One region of the Mesobacillus sp. LC4 genome, then DNA from elsewhere that is predicted to be linked to it. Evidence: riboswitches for the same ligand, from Rfam matches in the RefSeq annotation. Region 1 holds a riboswitch; each other region holds the start of a gene.
What was found. Region 1 has a riboswitch for S-adenosylmethionine ahead of AB5I83_RS11315 (sugar ABC transporter substrate-binding protein). Riboswitches for the same ligand answer to the same signal wherever they lie in the genome.
Positions count from the first base shown of each region.

Region 1 (4,074 bases):
TCAGTTCCCATTCCTGCACGACCATCAGTTGGCGCTAATTGATTCTCCAGGAATCAATCGTAATAACTATGACAATCATCCGTTGTACAATTACTTGAGGTTTGCTGACAGCCTATTATTCGTGCTTAACGCAAATGACCCTTTTACGGAAAAAGAAAGGGAAATCCTCACGAAAATATCCGAGTACTTCCCGCAGCTTCCTATTCACTTCCTGTTGAATAAAATAGATGCTGTCTACAGTCAGCAAGAGGCAATAGAAGTATTCGACCAAACATCAGCGGAAATCAGCCAATACTATCCTGAAGCAAAGATGTTCGCTTTCTCAGCTACTTATGATAAAGGCAAGCAGTTGAGAGATTTCTCTGATTTTATCAAAGCAAACAGAAGCACAGTAGACTTCGATCAGGAGCGCACAGCAAAACTGCAATTCTTTGTGAGAAGGGCGATCACGTATTTGCTTGATAAACGGATTGAAATTGAAAATGACCATATGGAAACAATCAGCTGGAACGAAGAGATGGTAAGCAAGCTGAATGGTGCGATCAATCAACTGGGTGACATCGAGGAAGAGAAATCGAAATCCATTCAGAAGTCATACCGTAAAATCAAGGACGAAACCCGTACGGAAATCATTGAAAAAATTCCGGAAATCCTGCGGAGTTGTTCTGAATTGGTAACAGAGGACAGCGATTTCGGAAAAATCCATACTGAAATGGATGAAGCGATGAACAAGAAGATAAGAGAATATCTTGATGAAACACTGTTGCCGAAATTCCATGAGGATTTGCAAGGATGGATTCAGCATTCGAAGGACGAATTCGATCATAGCCAAAACTATTTGAATGAAATGGCTGACGGTTTTAACTCGATGTATGGAGATGAACGGATCAGCCTGGACTGCGATTTCAGGGTACTTGATGATTGGCGCCGCGATGCAAATCGGATGACGAACGGCGTTCACTATGAAAAAATCAACATCATGAACCGCTCGACACCGCAGCAATTCTTCCTGAAGAGCGCAGGCAAGCTGCTAGGCGTGCTGCCGCAAAACAATGCGATGCTTTATAACCGATATAAAACCTATCTGGAGACAGAAGATTATTATGAGATCGGCGTGACCACCGCGAAAAGATTCCTGCAGCAATTCGAGATTTTTGAAAAATCGATTGAACGCGACGTGAACCTGTTCTTCAAAAATCCATTCAACGTACTAGAAAAAGCAGTAGAAGATGCCAATTCCGAAATTGGTTATGGCAAGACCGAGCTTGAAAAAATGAGAATCAACCCAGAGCTGTACCGCGACCCATTGACACTGTACGAAGTGAAGCTTCGCCAGTTTGAATGGATGACCGCTGCAGGGAGAGGTTAATTGAAAAAGGAAGATTCCGATTGGAGTCTTCCTTTTTGCTTGGTGTGAAAAAAGAATAAAATTAAATTTTCGAAATAATATTGACAATATGAGTATAGGAGTTTAAAGTAAAATTTATCGATTTGCAACATTAACTCAATAAAGAAATTCTCTTATCAAGAGTGGCAGAGGGACTGGCCCTATGACGCCCAGCAACCGTTCCAATTGGAATTGGTGCTAAATCCTGCAAAACAATTTTTTTTGTTTTGAAAGATAAGAGAGGAATCCGACCTTTGCATTTTTACTGCGTTTGAAACCTCTCTTTTCTGGAGAGGTTTTTTTATTTGTGTTAGACAGGCAGATCAATCAAAGGGGGAAATTCAGATGAAAAAAGGAATGAAAAAAGTATTTTTAGGTGCAGTTGCTTCTGCATTGCTGCTGACAGGCTGTGGCGGGGGAGAGACGAAGACGGCCTCTGGTCCTGTTGAGGGAGTTCCGGAGCGATTTGCCAAAGGTGAGGAAGTCAAAATTAAAGTGATCCGCAAGATCGGCGGAGACGACCATACTGCACAATTTTTAGCCGGAGCAAAAGCAGAAGGAGAAGCTCTTGGCTTCAAGGTAGATGTTTTTACTGCGAATGGAGATACAGCAAAATTCCATGACGCGATTAACCAAGGGCTGCAGCAGGATTATGATGGATTCATCATCTCGCATGGTGACGATGCGGCAACAGTAGATGATGTGAAAAAGTTAGTGGATGAGGGCAAAAGTGTCGTGACTTTTGATTCGAATCCAGACCTTGCTCAGGTAGAAGGTGTCACTCTTACTTCCCAGGACGATGAAGCCCTCGCCACACAGGCGCTGGACCAGCTTGTGAAAGACCAAAATGGCGAAGCAAATATCGTTTATCTATGGGTAGATGGCTTCCCGCCGATGGTCAGAAGAAATAAAGTTTACCAGGAAACCTTAAAGGCGAATCCGGGAATCAAAGAAGTTGAGAGATTCGGAGTGGCCGCCGCTGATACAAGCGTCCAGACGCAGAACGCTGTTGCAGCCATGCTGAATAAGCATCCAAAAGGAGAAATTGACGCGATTTTCGCAACTTGGGACGCGTTTGCGATCGGTGCAGCACGTGCCATCAAGGAAGCGGGCCGCGATGAAATCAAGATTTACGGAATTGATGTATCCAATGCTGACCTGCAGGAAATCCAGGGAGATGGAAGCTCATGGAAATACACGGCCGCTGTTGATCCAAAGCTGATTGGGGAAGTGAATATGAGATTGCTTGCGAAAAAGCTTGCAGGTGAAGAAACTCCAGCAAGCTACGACTTAGAAGCATCACTGATTTCCCAGGAAGAGCTCCAGCAGTCAAAAGAGCCGGTGAACATGGCGAATTTAGCTGAAATCATCGAAGGCTGGGGCAAATCGGATGCATTTTTGGAAGACTGGATGGAGAAATTGAAGGATCATTATAAGAAATAACTATTGAAATGGTTGGTTGAGAAGTTTTTATAGCTGAAAAAAATATTATATAGCGACTTTCTCGATTATATAGCGACTTTTCCAATAATATAGCGACTTTTCAATATATATAGCGAGAATTTCACTTTTATAGCGAATTGGAAATTCCGCACGATTTTTTCCAGTTTACACTCAAACAAAACAAAACAGACACTCTCAAACTTACGAGAGTGTCTGCTTTGCAGAATGATAGAGAGGAGGCCCGGGGATGAAACTTCAAATGAAAAACATCAGTATTGACTTTCCGGGAGTGCGTGCGCTGAATGAGGTGGATTTCAGCACAGAAACGGGCAGCATCCATGCGTTGATTGGTGCTAATGGCGCTGGCAAATCCACATTAATGAAGGTGCTTTCTGGAGCCCACGACCATTTCACCGGTGAAATCCAGCTTGATGGCAGGAAGGTGGAAATCCGCAAGCCGGCAGATGCGCAGAAACTTGGAATCCAGACCGTTTACCAGGAGGTTGATACAGCCATCATCCCATCCCTGACAGTTGCTGAAAATATCATGCTTAATCACACAGTGCAGGCAGCAGAAAATAAACACTGGGTAAATTGGAAGCAGCTTTTCAAACAGGCAACTGAAATTCTTTCCAGCATGAACCTTCACATTCCTGTGAAAAAACTTGCCGGGGAGCTCACGCTTGCTGAGAAGCAGCTTGTGCTGATCGCCAGAGCGACTTCAAGCAATTGCTCCTTCCTCATCCTTGATGAACCAACTGCTCCGCTCAGTCATACCGAAACATCCGAACTGTTCAGGATCACGAGGGAACTGGCTGAGAGGAATGTGGGCATCATCTTCATCTCCCATCGATTGCCGGAGATCTTTGAGTTATGTGATGAGATTACGGTCATGCGAAATGGGGAGCTGGTCGTGAAAAAGGCTATTCCTGAAGTCGGCACCCACCAGGTGATTGAATACATGCTCGGCCGGAAACTGGAAGACCAATTCCCGGCGAGGGTCAGCACATTCGGGGAGCCCCTGCTGGAAGTCGAAGGCCTATCAGATCATGGAGGCAAAGTGAAAAATACTTCCCTTCATTTAAAAACAGGGGAAATTGTCGGGATAGCCGGCCTCGTCGGAGCGGGGAAGACCGAGCTGTGCAAATCATTGTTTGGTGCTGCACCGACAAAGAGTGGAACCGTAAAGTTAAAAGGAGAAAACCTGAAACTGACAAGTCCTCATGCAGCTGTAAAAAGCGGCC
Region 1 covers NZ_JBGCUB010000003.1:90,054-94,127, reverse strand. The annotation lists gene AB5I83_RS11320 (dynamin family protein) at 1-1,369, shown strand, start outside; SAM riboswitch class I at 1,519-1,628, shown strand; gene AB5I83_RS11315 (sugar ABC transporter substrate-binding protein) at 1,733-2,830, shown strand; gene AB5I83_RS11310 (sugar ABC transporter ATP-binding protein) at 3,078-4,074, shown strand, end outside.

Region 2 (4,074 bases), 170 kb from region 1:
TTCCGCTTCATCTTCCGGAATGCCCATTCCGATCAGTGCTCCGGCTAATCCGCCTGCACCTGCGCCTACTGCTGCACCTGTAAGTGTCGCAGCGATTGGGCCCGCAGCTACGATTGGACCAATTCCAGGAATCGCTAGCGCACCGATGCCTGCCAATAATCCAGTAAGGCCGCCTAATACGCCTCCTGTTGCTGCACCTGCAGCCAGACCTTCCTCAGTCTTTGTACCGGTTGCTTCATTGACATCGTGAATCTCATCTTCGTTCTTACTGATAACAGAGATGTCATCAGTTGAGTATCCCTGTCTTTTCAGGTCCTCAACAGCCTGGATTGCGTCTTGCTCGTTATCATATACTCCTACAAGATGTTTTTCATGTTCAAACATAATAAAAGCCTCCTTTAGACGAGTAGTCCCTTTAAAAATACCCGCATACAAGAGGCGTAAACCTTATGTCGAACGATAAAATGGGACATTTTTTTCTTTGAAATCTACATTTAGTTAAAAAGCAACAGTGCAAAGTAGCTCATTTACTTCCAGATTATTTTTCCACAGCCGCAGACAGTGCTGCTTCAAATTGCTGAATGATATCCTCGCTATTTTCGATTCCAACTGAAATCCTGACTAGTCGATACGTGATTCCAAGCTCTGCCTGTGCCTCTGGCGGCAGCGCGCGATGGGAAGTTTTCAGTGGATGGGAGACCGTTGTTTCGACTCCTGCAAGTGTTGGCACAATTTTAATCCAACCAAGCGATTTGAAAAATTGATCTGCATCCACCTGTTCTGCGAGTTCAATACTTACGATGGCGCCGAATCCCTTTTCACCTTCAGTAAATGGATAATAAACCTTTGCGACATTCTTATTTTCATTCAGACTATCAGCCAGCATCCTGGCATTCTCTGATTGAGTTTTCATTCTTAACGCCAGAGTCTTCAACCCCCTGCATGTAAGCCACGCTTCAAACGGACTGAGGTTCGCACCGAGGTTCACGATCCTCGCACGTGCTTCTGCAATCAGCTCCTTCTTGCCAACAACGACACCTGATGTGACATCACTATGGCCGCCAATGTATTTAGTCGCGCTGTGGACAACCAGGTCAGCTCCTAGTGTGAACGGGCGAACATGAAGCGGCGTTGCAAATGTATTATCCACCAAAACAATCAGATCTCTTTTCTTGGCAAGCGCGATGACCTCTACCAATTTTTCCACACGAAGAAGCGGATTTGTGATGGACTCAGTATATAGAAGCTTCGTATTCGGTCGGATCGCCTGTTCTACATTTTGCAAATCCGCAAACGCTACAAAGGTCGTCTCGATTCCAAAGCGTTCCAATTCAGCCTTCAGCATATGAAAACTTCCGCCATAAACATCATCAGCCGCCACGATATGGTCGCCATTTTTCACAACTGCCAGAACACCCGCTAAAATCCCAGCCAGCCCTGAAGAAGCCGCCACTCCATCTTCTGCATACTCAAGCGCTGCTACGGCTTGACCCAGTTCATCCGTATTCGGATTGCCAACCCTGGAATACAAATAATTCCCTTCTCCCTGATAAAAGCCCTCCAGCTCATCAAGGTCATCGAAAGTAAAAGCCGACGTCTGATATATCGGGGTAGCCTTGCTTTTAATTCCCTGTTGCTTCGTATGTACTGAATGCAATACTTCTGTTTCAAACTTTTTAGCCATCTTGTCACCTGCTTTTAGAATTCGTAGTCGTATGGTAAAAACAATCATAAAAAAACCTCTCCAATAAGGAGAGGTTACAGTTCAATCAGCCTCTCTTATCTTCAGACTGCAATCTTCAGAACTCAGCACCTTTCATCGTAAAAAAATAAGGTTGCCGGGCTTCAAAGGGCCTGTCCCTCCGCCGCTCTGGATAAGAGTTATTTCGGGTTTAAAAATAGTTTTTTAATAGCTGAAGTATACCAGCCTCTCCGGCTTTCCGTCAATGAGGGTTCATCCTTTCGGTACCGTTCGTAATACATAAATGACAGTTCATACTTCGGAGGCACCGTTCGTGATACACACTTGACAGTTCATACCTCGGCACCGTTCGTGATACACACTTGACAGTTCATACCTAGGTACCGTTCGTCTTACGTATATGACAGATCGCACAAACTCAATCTTCCGGATCGCTGTCAAGCAAGTCCCAAGGCGTGATCACGCCAATTGGCTTCCCGTGGCGGTCACCGGTTTCCGTGATGATGACGGCCTGCAGTTTTTTTCCTCTTGTATGGTAACGCTCGAATAACTCTTCAATATGATACAAAGATGCATCCTCATCGACAAAGGTCACAAAGTAATTTTTCCCCTTCGTCAGTAGCTCCTTGACCCTCACGTCCTCAAAATGCACGACGCTATCTGAAAAATGCTTCGCCATCCACTGGATGATTTCCGTTGAAGTCAGCAGGGCAATATATTTATCATCCTTGTCATAGACAGGGAATCTTGTGAAATCAAACTTATTGATCACCTTTAGAACATCTTTAAGATACGCATCTTCATAATAATAAAACACAGGGCTGGTCGCGATCGATAACGCTGTCTGCGGCTTCTCGAACTCCCTGCATATCTCCTCGATCCGTTCAACCACTTCGATATGAGGCTCGGCGATATAATAATCCGCGTTCACCCGCTCATGGACAATCGCATTGCGAAGCTTCGCAAACTGATGAAGCTCACTTTTATATTTACGCACTAATGAATGATTTTTATAGCCTGAATACAGCAGTTCGACAAACGCATCACTGTCCGTTCCCTTCACCATTTCCTTCAACGCTTTATGAATCCTGTTAAAAGCTGTCTCGAACTTTCCGGATTGCTCCTTATGTTTTACCTCATGCTCCTCAGAAGCATTGGTGCCTGATTCGGGATTCCTTCCATCATCATTGCCTCGCTTTTTCCCATTCCCATTATTGGATTGTTGAGAAGATGGTTTCCCATTACCATTTTTACTTTTGGATTGATTGGAGGATGAGTTACCATTACCACTTTTTAATTGTTCTTCAGATGAGGAACTCTTCCCGCGTCTAATCTGCTTGTTGTCTGGTTTTACTTTTGACGGCGAGTTGCCGTTTCCTTTTCCAGCTGTATTGGATGAATCCGCACTTTCGTTGTCTTTTTTACCAGGGTGCTTTTGTTCCTTTTCATCGACTCGCTTCAGTCTGTTTTCATCTGACACTTGCTGCTTAGGATTTGTACGAATATATGACTTTTTATTTTTACCAGCCTGTTTTTTTGAACCTGACTGATGATTGAATCTATGTTTATTCTGAGTATTATTAACCAAGATAGCCCCTCCGTAATTTCAAATAACTTCCCTTTCTCCTTACCCCATTTAGTACTTTTACTAATCATGGATATATAATGTAAAAATTCCAGATGAACATTATGTTTGATACAATAAGTATAGTACATACATTACTAATTCACAGATGTTATTTTTATAGAAAAGGGATTGATATTCAGTGGCAGCAACGAAGAAAAAGAGAATAGTTATAGAGGTCACACAGCTTGTGACCATCACAATCGGGGCGATTATCGCGGCTTTTGGGCTCGACCTGTTCCTGGTTCCTAACGCAATTCTTGATGGAGGGGTCATCGGGCTATCCATCATTGCAGCGGAACTGACGAACATCTCGATGAGTATTTTCCTGATTGTTTTCAACCTCCCATTCCTGTATATCGGATATCGGAGGATGGGTTTGAAATTCACGCTTCGCACTTTGTATGGCGTCATCATTTTATCCGCCGCGACCGCTTATTTACACCATTTTGCCCCTGTGACAGATGATTTATTTCTAGCGACTATCATCGGCGCAGTTATCCTGGGTACAGGTGTCGGTTTGGTCATCCGGGCAGGCGGAGCACTGGACGGAACGGAAATCATCGCGATACTTGTCAGCAAAAAGCGCACCGTCTCTGTCGGACAAATCGTCATGATCATGAACTTATTCATCTTCATTTTAGCCGCCTTGCTCGTGTTCAGCTGGGAAACAGCCATGTACTCTATCATCACCTATTTCATCGCCTTCAAAATGATCGATGTCGTCGTCGAGGGCATGGAAGAGCTA
Region 2 covers NZ_JBGCUB010000003.1:264,731-268,804, forward strand. The annotation lists gene AB5I83_RS12190 (general stress protein) at 1-384, opposite strand, end outside; gene AB5I83_RS12195 (trans-sulfuration enzyme family protein) at 539-1,684, opposite strand; SAM riboswitch class I at 1,777-1,881, opposite strand; gene AB5I83_RS12200 (CBS domain-containing protein) at 2,121-3,290, opposite strand; gene AB5I83_RS12205 (YitT family protein) at 3,469-4,074, shown strand, end outside.
Region 2: another riboswitch for S-adenosylmethionine. It lies ahead of AB5I83_RS12195 (trans-sulfuration enzyme family protein); the one in region 1 lies ahead of AB5I83_RS11315 (sugar ABC transporter substrate-binding protein).

Region 3 (4,074 bases), on a different contig from region 1:
TCACATACGATGCAAAGAATCGCCAGAGAACGCCAGGTTCCCTCTGGGTGGATGCTGATAATAATTTGAACGCTTCTTATGACGGTGCAGCTGTAGATGCTCACTACTATGCAGGACTGACTTATGATTACTATAAAGACACTTATGGTCGCAATTCATATGACAATAAAGGCGCAGCATTGAAATCTACTGTCCATTATGGCAGAAGTTATAACAATGCTTTCTGGAATGGCCAGCAGATGGTTTATGGTGACGGAGATGGAACTACATTCATCCCGCTTTCCGGCGGTCTTGATGTTGTGGCGCATGAGCTGACCCACGCTGTAACTGATTTTAGTTCAGACCTTGTTTACCAGTATGAATCAGGTGCTTTGAACGAGGCGATTTCTGATATCTTCGGTACGCTTGCTGAATTCCATGACAACAATAATCCTGATTTTGAAATCGGTGAAGATATCTACACACCAAATAAAGCCGGCGATGCCCTTCGTTCCATGAGTGACCCTGCTAAATACGGCGATCCAGATCACTATTCTGTTCGTTACACTGGCACGTCCGATAATGGTGGAGTCCATATCAACAGCGGAATCATCAATAAAGCTGCCTACCTGCTGAGCGAAGGCGGTTCACATTATGGAGTATCCGTACCAGGAATCGGTACAGAAAAATTGGGTGCGATCTTCTATAGAGCAAACACAGTCTATTTCACATCTTCCACTAACTTCAGCCAGGCACGAGCCGGAGCTGTACAAGCAGCAAAAGATCTTTACGGATCCACTTCCGCAGAAGTAAATGCTGTCAATAAAGCTTTTGATGCTGTAGGAGTATATTAATAGGTAAATATTTAAGGCAGACTGGCTCATCTTTTAGAGATGAGCTAGTTTTTTCATTCTGTTCTTTTGTTAATTGGCTTTCTGCTGGAATAAGTGCTGGGCTGTTCTTGACAGGTTCGCCTCCTTTAACTGAGAAGCTGTCAAAAAAACAAAGTATTCTTGACAGGTTTGCCCCGATAAGCTGAAAAGCTGTCATAAAAACAACGTATTCTTGACAGGTTTGCCCCGATAAGCTGAAAAGCTGTCAAAAAAACAACGTATTCTTGACAGGTTTGCCCCAATCAACTTAAAAGCTGTCAAAAAAACAGCAGATTCTTGACAGGTTTGCCTCTATAAGCCGAAAAGCTGTCAAAAAAACAGCAGATTCTTGACAGGTTTGCCCCGATAAGCTGAAAAGCTGTCAAAAAAACAACGTATTCTTGACAGGTTTGCCCCGATCAACTTAAAAGCTGTCAAAAAAACAGCAGATTCTTGACAGGTTTGCGTCCATAAACTGAAAAGCTGTCAAAAAAACATCCTATTCTTGACAGGTTCGCCTCCATAAGCTGAAAAGCTGTCAAAAAAACATCCTATTCTTGACAGGTTCGCCTCCATAAGCTGAAAAGTTGTCAAAAAAACAACGTATTCTTGACAGGGTTATGCCTTTAATCTGAAAACCTATCATAATAACATCAGATTCATGACAGCAGTAGCCCCCTTATCCCCCAGAATCTATCAAAAACAAATTAATTCGCACACCCACCATGATTTTTTACCTATTTACTTCACCGCTTTAATTTAATGATTGACATTCATCCTTAACAGCTGTAATATTTAGAGAAATTTAATAATTCAATAATATGAAATCTTATCCAGAGAAGCTGAGGGTCCTGGCCCAATGAAGCTTCAGCAACCTTCAACCTTGTTTGTTGAAAAGGTGCTAATTCCAGCAAGTTTTTTTAACTTGGCAGATAAGAAGAATGGCTATCATCTGTAAAAGTCTTCTTCTTAAGAAGGCTTTTTTTGTTTTATTAAGGACTTCCCGCATTGTTTTCTGGAGCTTATGTGGAACCTGTCTGTTTTAAACCGAAGGTAAAACAAAAATTGCCCTCCACTACATCTTTAGGAGTGAGTCTATTGGCAGAAATCGATACAAAGCTTGCACAGCTTGGAAACAGGAGTGAAACAATAACAGGAGCCGTCAATCCACCAATCTATTTGACGACAGCCTATCGGCACGAAGGGATTGGCCAGTCCAGCGGCTATGATTATGTCCGCACCGGCAATCCTACTCGTGAAATTCTTGAGAAGGCGATCGCAGACCTGGAGGAGGGTGATCGCGGCTTTGCCTGCAGCTCCGGAATGGCAGCAATCTGGACCGTTCTTTCACTATTCGAGCACGGAGATGAATGGATTGTCTCTAAGGATTTATATGGAGGCACTTATCGTCTTCTCGAACAAGGTTTCAAAAAATGGGGATTACACAGTACTTATTCTGACATGTCTGATCTAAGCGAAATCAAAACGGCCATAACCCAAAAGACGAAGGCTCTTTTTGTAGAGACGCCGACGAATCCGCTGATGGAACAAGCAGATATTGAAGCAATTGCCAAGATTGCTAAAGAGAACGGTATTCTTCTGATTGTTGATAATACCTTCTACACTCCCCTGCTGCAAAAACCATTGACTTTAGGTGCCGATATCGTCATTCACAGTGCAACTAAATATCTTGGAGGGCATAATGACGTGCTTGCAGGCCTGATCGTGGCAAAGGGTGAGCATCTATGTGAATCCCTCTTCCTCCATCATAATGGCGGTGGAGCGGTCTTAAGTCCATTCGACTCCTGGCTGCTGATCCGTGGTATGAAGACATTGTCATTAAGAATGGAACGCCATGAGAAAAATGCCAGTGAATTGGTCGGTTATTTACAGCATCATCCTGCAGTGAAGGATGTCCTTTATCCCGGAAGAGGCGGAATGATTTCTTTCAGGGTACATTCACCTGCCATGGTCAATCCATTTTTACAAAGTCTATCAGTCATCACGTTTGCTGAAAGTCTTGGCGGAGTTGAAAGCTTTATTACCTATCCTGCAACACAGACACATGCTGACATCCCGGCAGAAATACGAGAAAAAACGGGTGTTTGTGAAAGGCTGCTGCGGTTCTCGGTGGGAATCGAAAATGTGGAGGATTTGAAATCTGACTTGGATCATTCATTCAATAAAGCACGCCAGGAGGTTGAAGTTTTATGAGCCATCCATATACTTTCGAAACCCAGCTTCTGCATAACAAGCATAAATTTGACCCTGCAACCGGTGGAGTGAGTGTGCCCATCCAGCATGCCTCTACCTTCCATCAGCTCTCGGCAGACAAGTTCGGGAAATATGATTATAGCCGCAGCCTTAATCCCACCAGAGAGGCGCTTGAGGACATTATCGCCGAGCTTGAAGGGGGTATCCGGGGTTTTGCTTTTTCTTCTGGAATGGCAGCAATTTCAACGGCATTTTTGCTTCTCTCGCAGGGTGATCATGTGGTCGTCACCGAGGATGTTTATGGCGGGACATACCGGATGGTGACACTGGTGTTGAACCGTTTTGGTATTGAGCACACTTTTGTCGATATGACCGATCTTGAGGCAGTGGAACAAGCGATCAGGCCAAACACAGCCCTGCTATATGCAGAAACGCCTTCCAACCCCCTGTTAAAAGTAACGGATATTGCCGCGATCAGCGAAATAGCGAAGAGTCACGGTGCCCTAACCTTTGTTGATAACACTTTCATGACACCCTACTTGCAGCGACCTCTTGAATTCGGAGCTGATATTGTCCTTCACAGCGCTACAAAGTTTTTATCCGGCCACAGTGATACGGTCGCGGGTCTAGCGGTAGTCAAGGATGAAGAACTGGCAAAAAGGCTGTATTCCCTTCAGAACTCATTTGGTGCAGTCTTGGGGGTACAGGATGCATGGCTTGTGATGCGAGGCATGAAGACTCTGTCGGTCAGAATGAATCAGTCTCAGGAAAGCGCCAAGAAAATCGCTGAATTTTTACATAAACAGCCTTTCATCAAGAATGTCTTTTACCCTGGTCTTCTGAACCACCCTAAGTCAGGCATTCAAAAGCAGCAGGCTTCTGGACCCGGAGCTGTATTATCTTTTGAACTTGAGAATGCAAAGCTTTTATCTAGATTTATAGAACAATTGAAACTGCCTGTTTTTGCAGTAAGTCTTGGAGCGGTTGAGTCCATCCTCTCCTACCCCGC
Region 3 covers NZ_JBGCUB010000001.1:1,121,215-1,125,288, forward strand. The annotation lists gene AB5I83_RS05755 (M4 family metallopeptidase) at 1-833, shown strand, start outside; SAM riboswitch class I at 1,678-1,790, shown strand; gene AB5I83_RS05760 (methionine biosynthesis PLP-dependent protein) at 1,950-3,065, shown strand; gene metC (cystathionine beta-lyase) at 3,062-4,074, shown strand, end outside.
Region 3: another riboswitch for S-adenosylmethionine. It lies ahead of AB5I83_RS05760 (methionine biosynthesis PLP-dependent protein); the one in region 1 lies ahead of AB5I83_RS11315 (sugar ABC transporter substrate-binding protein).

Region 4 (4,074 bases), on a different contig from region 1:
ATTCCTGGATGGTATTGCTTTGCAATCGACGCGATGATCGAGGAATCAATTCCGCCAGAAAGGAAAGAACCAACCGGCACATCACTGCGCATGTGGATTTTCACAGAATCAAAAAGGACGTCCCTGATTTCCTTCGTAAATTCATCCTCGGTTTTGTGGATTGGCGAGAAGCTCGCTTTCCAATAACGCTTGATTTCCATCGGTGAACCGATTTTCTTTGTAAAATAATGCCCTGGCTCAAGCTTGTAGATGCCTTCTGACATTGTATTAGGTTCTGGTACGAATTGATAAGTCAAATAGTGCTGCAATGCCTTGTAATCAAGGACGTCGTTTTCGAGCGCAAGCAGGATGCTCTTTTTCTCAGAACCAAAGAACGTGCGGTCGCCATCTTCAAAATAGAAGAAAGGCTTAATGCCGAAATGGTCACGAGCACCGTAAAGAACCTGCTCCTCTTTATCCCAGATGACAAATGCGAACATGCCGCGCAGCTTGTCGACAGCCTGCTCTTTTAGATGGCTGTAAAGAGCAATGATGACTTCCGTATCCGAATGAGTTTCGAAGCTTAGACCTTCTTCAATCAACTCTTCGCGAAGCTCAAGATAATTGTAGATTTCCCCGTTGAAAATGATCCAGTAGCGCTCATTTTCATAGGTCAATGGCTGATGGCCAGCCTCAAGATCAATAATACTCAGGCGGCGGAAGCCAAATTGGATATGCTCATCAAAGAAATATCCATCATCATCTGGACCGCGATGGGTGATGATGTCATTCATATTTTTAAACAGCTGCTTATCATCGCCGCTGAATTTCTGTGCATTTTCATGTACACAACCGATAAAGCCACACATTATGTACTTCACCTTCTCCATTTCAGAAAAAATTTATTGTTATTTTCCAATGATTTTACTACCCAAAAAACATACCATCTAATACTATCATTAAACGCAAAATTTTTGCAGTAAAATCTAAGGGAAATTTAAGGTAATACTCTATTTTACACCTTTTGGACCATACACAAACCTGATGATAATTTTGGTGTTCCTTGATTAGACGGTAAATAACAAGGGGAGTTACATATTTCTATGCAACTCCCCTTGTACTTTTTTATTTTCCTTGTGCCTGAGTGCGAAGCGTCTCAGCCTTGTCTGTGCGCTCCCATGGAAGGTCAACGTCAGAACGGCCAAAGTGTCCGTAAGCAGCTGTCTGCTTGTAGATTGGCTTGCGCAGGTCAAGCATGTTGATGATTCCAGCAGGGCGAAGGTCGAAGTTGCTTTCAACAACATCGATCAGTACATCCTCGCTTACTTTGCCTGTTCCAAAAGTATCGATTGAAATGGATACCGGACGGGCAACACCGATTGCGTATGCCAGCTGAACTTCAACCTTTTCAGCAAGGCCGGCAGCTACGATGTTTTTCGCAACGTAACGTGCAGCGTATGCCGCTGAACGGTCAACTTTTGTAGGATCCTTACCGGAGAATGCGCCTCCGCCGTGGCGAGCGTATCCGCCATAAGTATCAACAATGATTTTACGGCCAGTAAGACCAGCATCACCCTGCGGTCCGCCGATTACGAAACGGCCAGTTGGGTTGATGAAGTATTTTGTGTTCTCGTCGATCAATTCTGCCGGTACGACAGGATTGATCACGTGTTCCTTAAGATTGCGCTGGATTTGCTCAAGCGAAACTTCAGGATGGTGCTGAGTTGAGATAACGATCGTATCGATGCGGACTGGCTTGTCGTTTTCATCGTATTCAACCGTTACTTGAGTTTTACCGTCTGGACGAAGGTATGGAAGGATCTCTTCCTTGCGCACTTCAGTCAGGCGGCGTGAAAGCTTGTGAGCCAATGAAATCGGAAGAGGCATAAGCTCTTTCGTTTCATTACATGCAAAACCGAACATCAAGCCCTGGTCCCCAGCGCCGATTGCTTCGATTTCTGCATCGGACATTTGTCCTTCACGTGCTTCAAGAGCCTGGTCAACACCCATAGCGATGTCAGCAGACTGCTCATCAATGGAAGTCAACACTGCGCAAGTTTCAGAGTCGAAACCATACTTCGCGCGAGTATAACCAATTTCCTTGACGGTTTCACGAACAATTTTAGGTATATCTACGTATGTAGATGTAGTGATTTCGCCTGCAACTAGTACAAGGCCTGTCGTAACTGATGTTTCAGCAGCAACACGTGCATTAGCATCTTTTGCAAGGATCGCATCCAAAATCGCGTCAGAAATCTGGTCGCAAATTTTATCCGGATGGCCTTCTGTTACTGATTCAGAAGTGAACAAACGGCGTTTGTTTGACATCTGAGTTCCTCCCTCATGTATAAAAATTGATCGAGGCTGTCCCAATACAGACCTCGGGTTGATACGGTACTCATTCCCTATGTAGTATGAAATAAACGCTGAGTTTTTATTAGAAAAATTTGTTTAGGATTCATGGTGAATATCTTTTTTCCTAATCTCACCCACGGGAGCAATGACACCTAAGAAGGCATTCCAGCTGCAATTCAATGCATTGGACAGAAAAAAGCAATATAAAAAACCTCTCCATTTACGAGGAAAGGTTTTAGCTTAAATCCGCGCCTTTCGCTCTTATCGTTCAAGGGCAGTTCCCTTGCGTCAGGTTAGCACCTTTGCCCGGAAAAAGGTCAGCATTCCAAAAAGCTGTTTTTTCACGTCTGCAGGTTGCTGGGTTTCATTGGGCCTGTCCCTCCACCAGCTCGGGATAAGAGAGTATCCGTTCAAGTCCAAATCATAACGAAACTATAATGGCATGTCAATGGTTTTCTCGGTAAAATTGTCGATTGTTGTTGAAAGTTTTTCTGTAAACTAAAATGGTCTTGAAAAGCATCCTTTTCGCTTGACTATATAAAGAAAGAATTATATAACGCAAGATAGGTACAAGGTAATTTTTCGAGCGATTAGTATAGATTAATCGAACAAATGTGTTATACTAATATCGAGATGTAAACACTTACAAAATTATTAATCTTTTAAAAAAGGAAGGTATTCTCCGATGAATGTTGTAGGAATATCAAATGAACTTTCAGCATTATTAAGTGGCAGCAATGTGCAAATCCAGTTATCCGTTCCCCAGCTTGTTGAAAAAGTCCTGAACCGAAATGAAGGGCTCCTGACTTCAACTGGCGCTGTAAGAGCGACAACTGGTAAGTATACTGGCCGTTCACCTAAAGATAAATTCATTGTTGAAGAAGTGTCCGTAAAGGACAAAATTGACTGGGGCTCTGTTAATCAGCCGATTTCAGAAGAATCTTTCACAAAACTATATAATAAGGTATTGAATTTCCTTAAAGAAAAAGAAGAAGTATTCGTTTTCAAAGGATTTGCAGGTGCTGACACAAAACACCGCCTTCCGATTCAGGTTATCAATGAATACGCCTGGCATAACCTTTTCGCCCATCAATTGTTCATCCGCCCAACAGAGGAAGAGCTTGTGGACCATGAATCTGAATTCACAGTGATCTCTGCCCCAACTTTTAAAGCGGATCCAAAAGTTGATGGAACAAATTCCGAAACATTCATCATCGTCTCCTTCGAACAGCGCGTCGTGTTGATCGGCGGAACAGAATATGCGGGCGAAATGAAGAAGTCCATTTTCTCTGTAATGAACTACCTTCTGCCTGAAAGCGGCATCCTTTCCATGCACTGCTCTGCAAACGTGGGACGCGAAGGCGATGTAGCCTTGTTCTTCGGTCTGTCCGGAACAGGAAAAACGACTCTTTCAGCTGATAACAATCGCCGTTTGATTGGTGATGATGAGCATGGCTGGTCAGCTAACGGTGTGTTCAACATCGAAGGCGGCTGCTACGCAAAGTGCATCAACTTATCTAAGGAAAAAGAACCGCAGATTTATGACGCGATTCGTTTTGGTTCAGTGCTTGAAAATGTCGTCGTCGATGAAGAAACACGTGTGGCAGATTATGATGACGGCAGCCTGACTGAAAATACTCGTGCAGCCTATCCGATTCAGGCGATCGAAAACATCGTGGACCCAAGCATTGCCGGACATCCAAACGCGATCGTCTTCCTAACTGCTGATGCATTCGGAGT
Region 4 covers NZ_JBGCUB010000007.1:29,902-33,975, reverse strand. The annotation lists gene asnB (asparagine synthase (glutamine-hydrolyzing)) at 1-848, opposite strand, end outside; gene metK (methionine adenosyltransferase) at 1,105-2,307, opposite strand; SAM riboswitch class I at 2,593-2,735, opposite strand; gene pckA (phosphoenolpyruvate carboxykinase (ATP)) at 3,020-4,074, shown strand, end outside.
Region 4: another riboswitch for S-adenosylmethionine. It lies ahead of metK (methionine adenosyltransferase); the one in region 1 lies ahead of AB5I83_RS11315 (sugar ABC transporter substrate-binding protein).